Regions from separate parts of the Peribacillus sp. NPDC096540 genome, predicted to be linked through region 3. Evidence: riboswitches for the same ligand, from Rfam matches in the RefSeq annotation. Region 3 holds a riboswitch; each other region holds the start of a gene.
The links. Region 3 has a riboswitch for S-adenosylmethionine ahead of mtnK (S-methyl-5-thioribose kinase). Riboswitches for the same ligand answer to the same signal wherever they lie in the genome.

Region 1: another riboswitch for S-adenosylmethionine. It lies ahead of ACQKMR_RS01380 (methionine ABC transporter ATP-binding protein); the one in region 3 lies ahead of mtnK (S-methyl-5-thioribose kinase).
Region 2: another riboswitch for S-adenosylmethionine. It lies ahead of ACQKMR_RS08075 (sugar ABC transporter substrate-binding protein); the one in region 3 lies ahead of mtnK (S-methyl-5-thioribose kinase).

What each region holds. Positions count from the first base shown of each region.
Region 1 covers NZ_JBNNTG010000001.1:304,972-307,243, reverse strand. Annotated here, with positions in the region: gene ACQKMR_RS01385 (methionine ABC transporter permease) at 1-179, opposite strand, end outside; gene ACQKMR_RS01380 (methionine ABC transporter ATP-binding protein) at 172-1,206, opposite strand; SAM riboswitch class I at 1,387-1,499, opposite strand; gene ACQKMR_RS01375 (O-acetylhomoserine aminocarboxypropyltransferase/cysteine synthase family protein) at 1,617-2,272, opposite strand, start outside.
Region 2 covers NZ_JBNNTG010000006.1:30,337-32,608, reverse strand. Annotated here, with positions in the region: gene ACQKMR_RS08075 (sugar ABC transporter substrate-binding protein) at 1-963, opposite strand, end outside; SAM riboswitch class I at 1,081-1,186, opposite strand; gene ACQKMR_RS08070 (GTP-binding protein) at 1,283-2,272, opposite strand, start outside.
Region 3 covers NZ_JBNNTG010000013.1:42,487-44,758, reverse strand. Annotated here, with positions in the region: gene ACQKMR_RS13370 (pyridoxal phosphate-dependent aminotransferase) at 1-787, opposite strand, end outside; SAM riboswitch class I at 1,126-1,280, shown strand; gene mtnK (S-methyl-5-thioribose kinase) at 1,361-2,272, shown strand, end outside.

The sequences.
Region 1 (2,272 bases), on a different contig from region 3:
ATCGTGTTAATTACCCGGTTTTCCCACATATTACCTTTCCCTGTTAAAAACAGGACTAACCCTAATAGTATGCCAATAAAAAAGGTAGCAAGTACTGAGATACTAGTCATATAAAGCGTTTCTCTCGTTGCTTCAATAATGTCTTCCCAATCTACATTCGGCAATAATTCTTCAAGCATGAGTAATCACCTCCACGCCTACATGCTGTGCTTTAATGAATTCGATTGCGCGGAGCATTTCATCCTCATTGCCATCAAAGTGGATAAACAGCGTTCCATATGAACCACTTCTAGTTTGAGATATTTTCCCCTGAACGATATTAACATCCAACTCAAAGTTACGTACCAGTTTAGTGATTAACGGACTCTCTGCATGATCTCCTACGAACGTCAATTGAATTACTTTTCCGGCTGGATAGCGTTCCAGCAAGTGTTCCATTGTTTCTTTTGTTTCATCAGGCTCTGTTACCTGTTGAACGAAACGCTTCGTCATTTGTTCTTTTGGATTTTTGAAGACTTCCAGGACAGGTCCTTGTTCGACTACTTGCCCACTTTCCATTACTGCCACGCGATGACAAATTTTTCGGATGACGTGCATTTCATGTGTAATCAAAACAATCGTTAAACCAAGACGCTTATTGATGTCCACAAGCAATTCAAGTATTGAATCGGTTGTCTGTGGGTCTAAAGCAGACGTCGCTTCATCGCACAGTAGCACTTTAGGATTGTTAGCAAGAGCCCTTGCAATCCCGACCCTTTGCTTTTGCCCTCCGCTTAATTGCGAAGGATATGCCTTTTCTCTTCCTTCAAGTCCAACTAACTTAATTAACTCATTCACACGCTTGATACGCTCGTTTTTCGAAACCCCTGCAATTTCTAGAGGAAAGGATATATTCTCTTGAACGGTTCTAGACCATAATAAATTAAAATGTTGAAAGATCATGCTGATTTCTTGGCGAGCTTTACGAAGCTTAGCACCTTTGATTTTTGAAATTTCTTTATCGGCCACTACAACAGATCCTTCTGTTGGTGTTTCCAATCCATTAAGCATCCTGATCAAAGTACTTTTCCCTGCTCCACTGTAGCCAATAATACCGAAAATTTCGCCTTTATTTATTTCAACATTAACATTATTTACAGCCTTTATCGTGTCGCTGCTTCCTTTTCCTGTTCGGAACAGCTTACTAACTTTTGTCAATGTAATCATTAATACTCACCTCTTTTATCCAATAAAACCTATGAACTTAGTTAATTTATCTTCATGATTAGCCTGTAAATATGATTTATAACCGTTTACCAATTTTGCTGTACATGCAAAGGTTTTCCCAAACTAAATAGAAAAAACCCTTCTGCATGAGCAGAAAGGCAGGTGAAAAGGCAGGCCTTTCTCTCATCTTCCAAAGCGATTAAACTTTGTGTGAATTGGCACCTTTCCAAGGAAATTCCCTTGTCGGTTGCCGGGTTTCATCGGGCACATCCCTCCACCTCTCTTGATAAGAGCTAATATATAGAATATTTAAACATCATTAAGTTCTTTAGTATGGAGAAATTTTATCATAGATAAAAAAGGAGCGCAATGTATAATATTTCTAGGAAATTATGAACAGGTCTTTTTTATTAAACAGTTTTAGAAATCAAGGAGACGATATTCGTCGCTTTTTCAATTGCCTGCTCTAAATCTTCTATTAAATCTTCTACGTTTTCAATTCCAATCGATATGCGCACTTGATCAGCACTTACACCCGCTTTTGCTAAACCTATATCATTTAATTGTTGATGGGTCGTGCTAGCAGGGTGGATAATTAAACTTTTAGCATCCCCCACGTTGGCTACATGCGACCATAATTCTACCGAATTGATAAGTTTTGCTCCAGCTTCGCGTCCACCTTGAATTCCAAAAGTTACAACAGATCCTGCTCCCTTAGGCAAGTATTTATCCGCCAGCGCTTTATCAGGGTGACTCTCATTATTAGGATACGAAACCCATGTCACAGCAGGATGGTTTTCCAAATATTGAATGACTGTTTTGGTGTTCGAAAGATGCTCTTTCATTCTAACATGTAACGTTTCCAGTCCCAGCGTAAACTGGAACGCGCTTTGAGCACTTAACGTCGGCCCTAAATCACGAAGTAATTGCACGCGAGCTTTTGTGATAAAGGCAGCAGGACCGACTGCTTCCGAGTATACAAGTCCATCGTAGCTAGGATCCGGTTCTGTGAAGCCAGGGTAGTTTGGTGAGTTCCAGTCGAATTTGCCCCCATCCACGATAATGC
Region 2 (2,272 bases), on a different contig from region 3:
GTCATATGTTTGCGGTGTTTCTTCACCCGCTAATTTTTTTGCCAAAATCCTCATATTCACTGCACCAATCAACTTCGGATCGACAGCTGCTGTGTAAGACCATGAACTGCCTTTCGCTTGAATCTCCTGTAGATCAGCATTAGATACGTCGATTCCGTATATCTTCACTTCATCGCGGCCAGCTTCTTTAATCGCACGAGCTGCTCCGATAGCGAATGCATCCCATGTTGCGAAAATCGCATCTAGTTTACCTTTGGGATATTTATTCAACATTGCGGCTACTGCATTTTGTGTCTGAACCGAAGTATCTGCAGATGCTATTCCGAATCTTTCGACTTCTTTAATCCCGGGATTTTCTTTTAATTTTTCCTGATACACCGCATTTCTTCTCACCATTGGTGGGAAACCATCTACCCACAGGTATGCAATCGCCGCTTCACCTTTTTGTTCTTCTATCAATTTATCAAAAGCCAGAGTTGCCAATGCTTCATCATCCTGTGAAGTTAATGTCACACCGTCAATTTTAGATAAGTCGTTAATAGAGTCGAATGTGACAACGCTTTTTCCTGCATCAACCAACTTTTGAACGTCATTCACCGTTGCTGCATCATCACCATGGGAGATGATATAGCCATCATAATCTTCCTGTAAAGCCTGGGCGATTGCATCATGGAATTTAGCCGTATCGCCATTCGCTGTATACGTATCCACTTGAAAACCTAATGCTTCTCCTTCTTCCTTCGCTCCAGCTAAATATTGCGCAGTATGATCATCTCCGCCAATTTTACGAATGACTTTGATTTTGGCACCTTCCCCTTTTGCAAATCGTTCTGGAACATTTTTAAAAGATACTTTTTCATCCTTCTTTGATTCTGTTGAACTTTGTCCTGAAGAGCAGCCCGTTAAAAGCAAAGCCGAAGCTATGACCGAAACGAAAACCCTTTTAAAAATTGACTTCCTCATTGTAGTTCCCCCCTATTTTTTACACATTAATCTTATCAGTCAGGTTGGTGTAAATCCCAAAATAAAAACCTCTCTAGAATAGAGAGGTTTAATCAGCTGATTTGCAGACTTGTCCCTCTCTTATCTGTCAAAACATTTCTGTTTTGCAGGATTTAGCACCAATTCCTAATGGAACGGTTGCTGGGCATCTTAGGGCCAGTCCCTCCGCCACTCTTGATAAGAGAATATATTGTGTTACGTTTTTCGTAATTATCACTTTATAGGGATATAGTCGTAAAGTCAATAGATTTTTGAATATTTAAAATGTTGCTTACTACACTTATTTTCTTTGTAGCTTAGCCAGACGCTTTTTCTCGATTTTTTCAAGTCTCTCTAACTGACGCAGTTTCACTTCAAACAGAGTAATCGGGTCACGGTATACTTCCGGATTTTCTCTCATATGCTCCAGTGCTGCCTGATGGTCTTTGATTTCCGTCTGTGTTTGTTCTATCGTTTTTTGAAGTAAGGCAAATGAACTGCGATAGAAAAGTGAGATATCTCGATCCAAAGATTTTTCAAACAACCCGAATTGTGTAAGGAAACGTTCACTGATCATCTCTGCGACATCCTGGTAGTCTTCATTTTCTAAGTACTTCTTATAACGGTTGTACATATTAGTTTTATTTTGTGGAATAGCTCCAAACAGTTTCCCTGCCCCTTTAAGCAGCAATTGTGATGGTGTCCGGCGTAATAAAATATTAACGTTTTCAATGCGGATACTGCTTGTCATCCGATCCGCATCACGGCGCCAGTCATCCAAAACTCTAAAGTCTCCGGCAAGTGTAATCCGCTCTTCTTTGTACAATTCATTGAACCCTGCACTCATCTCATCCATAAACTGTTGAATTTGTGTAAATTCCAACTGGGATGTAGCAATCCAATCTTGTAGAGAACGGTAATATTGCGGCATAATCTTGTCTGAGATATATGCCTGAATCTGCTCATTCATTTCTTCGTTCAACTGTATATGAACTTGGCTAAAATCGCTACTTTCCGTTAATGATTTAGAACATTCTCTCAGTAATTCAGGGATTCTTGAAGAAAGCTGATTTTTCACTTCTTCTTTAATTGAACGATACGACCTTATGATATTTTCACTTTTTTCTTTTTCCAAATCAGCCAGTTGATTGACGGCTCCATTCAATTTGACTTCCATCTGCTCATTCCAAGAAATGGAGTGCTCGCATTTCCGCTCATTAGCTGCCCGTTTTTCTAGCAGGTAAGATAACGTTTTGCGAGTGAATGCAAGAATCTTCTCAGATCTTCTTTC
Region 3 (2,272 bases):
GAGCTTCGATGACACTTTTATTTCCAACAGCGAAGCCAACTCTCCACCCTGCCATATTATATGTTTTAGATAGAGTATATATTTCGATACCTACATCTTTTGCCCCCTCTGCTTGAAGGAAACTAATCGGTTTTTTCCCATCAAATCCAATCGCACCATATGCAAAATCGTGAACCACACAAATTGAATGTTCTTTCGCAAACGAGACGGTTTCCTCAAAAAAACCCACAGTTGCTGATGCTCCAGTTGGATTATTCGGATAGTTCAAGAACATCATTTTGGCTTTTTCAAGGGTTTCTGTATGTATTTCTCCATAATTCGGAAGATAATCATTTTCTTCTGTCAAAGGCATGATTTCTGTTTTTGCTTGGGCTAAAACTACACCAGATAGATAATCAGGATAGCCTGGATCAGGTACCAGAATTGTATCCCCAGGATTTAATAAACACTGTGGAAGTTCGACAAGTCCTGCCTTTCCACCAAATAGAATAGCCACTTCACTATTAGGGTCTAACTTGACACCATATTCACGTTCATAAAAGACAGTCGCAGCTTCTTTTAAGTATTGATGTCCTCGGAAAGGAGAATATTTATGATTTATTGTATTTTCTGCAGCAGTCTGCAATTTTTTCACGATATGCTCTGGCGTCGGCTGGTCAGGATTTCCCTGCCCTAAATTAATGACATCATGACCTTGCTCTGTAATAGTCTTAACTTTTGCAACTAGAGTAGCAAAAAACTGCTTGGGTAGTTCCTGAAGCTGTCTGGATTTTTCGAATTGCAACATTTAAACACCTTCTCTGAAATTTCTTGAAATTCTAGTCACAAATGATATATGTTTATCATAGTCTTGTAAAGTGTTTTTTTACATATAGATGTTTTAAAAAATGAAATGGAAAATCCAAATTGATAAGCCTTTAGACAACCAAGTATTAATTTTCATTTCGCAAACACTGGATAGAAAAAACCAGGTACCGAATTCACTAAAGTTACGGAGGCACGTAGCAAAATTTCTGAATTCGAAGAACGCCGGCTGGATTATTATTAAATTACCCATTGACAAACTATTTAAAAAGTTGATATTATTTTCCCGAAGATTAAAATTTCAGAAAACATATACATTTACTCTTATCAAGAGCAGGCTGAGGGATAAAGGCCCTATGAAGCCCAGCAACCGACTGTAATACCATTGTGAAATGGGGCGGAGTTTCCGCCGGATTCTAAATCCACAGGGCACGGTGCTAATTCCACCAGAAAGCAATTTTTCTGGAAGATAAGAGGTCCGAAGCTAAAACTTCTGCCTCTTTCTATATGAAAGAGGCTTTTTCATTATTATGTAAAGTATTTGGAGGGGAAAAGAATGACTTTAAACCATTCGAATTATGAATTACTGTCAAATGAAACTGCAATAACTCTTGCAAAAAAACTAGGGTTGGTCAATACAGACGCCACTTTAAAATGTAAAGAGATTGGCGATGGAAACTTAAATTATGTCTTTCATATTACAGACACATCCACCAAAAAAGGAATTATAATCAAACAAGCGGTTCCTTATGCGAAGGTAATTGGCGAAAGTTGGCCGCTGACTTTAAAAAGGGCTGCAATTGAAGCAAATGCACTTATCCATTTCAAAAGCTATTGTCCCAAATTTGTACCACAAGTATATTATTCAGATGAACAGCTTGCTATCACAATCATGGAAGACCTTTCTCACTTAAAAATAGCGAGAACAGGCTTAATCGATGGCGATCAATTTCCATTACTATCGAAACATATTGGTGAGTATGTTGCGAAAACGGCATTTTACACATCTGATTTTCATTTAGAACCGTCTGCGAAAAAAGAAGTGGCTCGAAACTTCACGAATCCTGAACTCTGCAAAATTACTGAAGTTTATGTTTTCACGGATCCTTTTTTTGAAGACCTACCGGGTGAGTATGAAGTAGAATTGACGGATGCTGCCAAAAGCATTTGGAATGATCAAGAAGTAATACTTGAAGTCGCTAAGCTAAAACAAAGTTTTGAAACCGAGCAGGAAGCCTTACTTCATGGAGATTTACATACGGGAAGTATATTTGCAAGTATTACCGAAACGAAAGTTATTGATCCTGAATTCGCTTTTTATGGACCAATTGGTTTTGATCTTGGTCAATACACAGCCAACCTTCTCTTCCAGGCAGTTACACGTAATCCCGCTGGAAAGGAGGAAATTTTTACACATCTCCAAGAATTTTGGGATACTTTTGAAGAGACATATACTAGTCTATGGAAT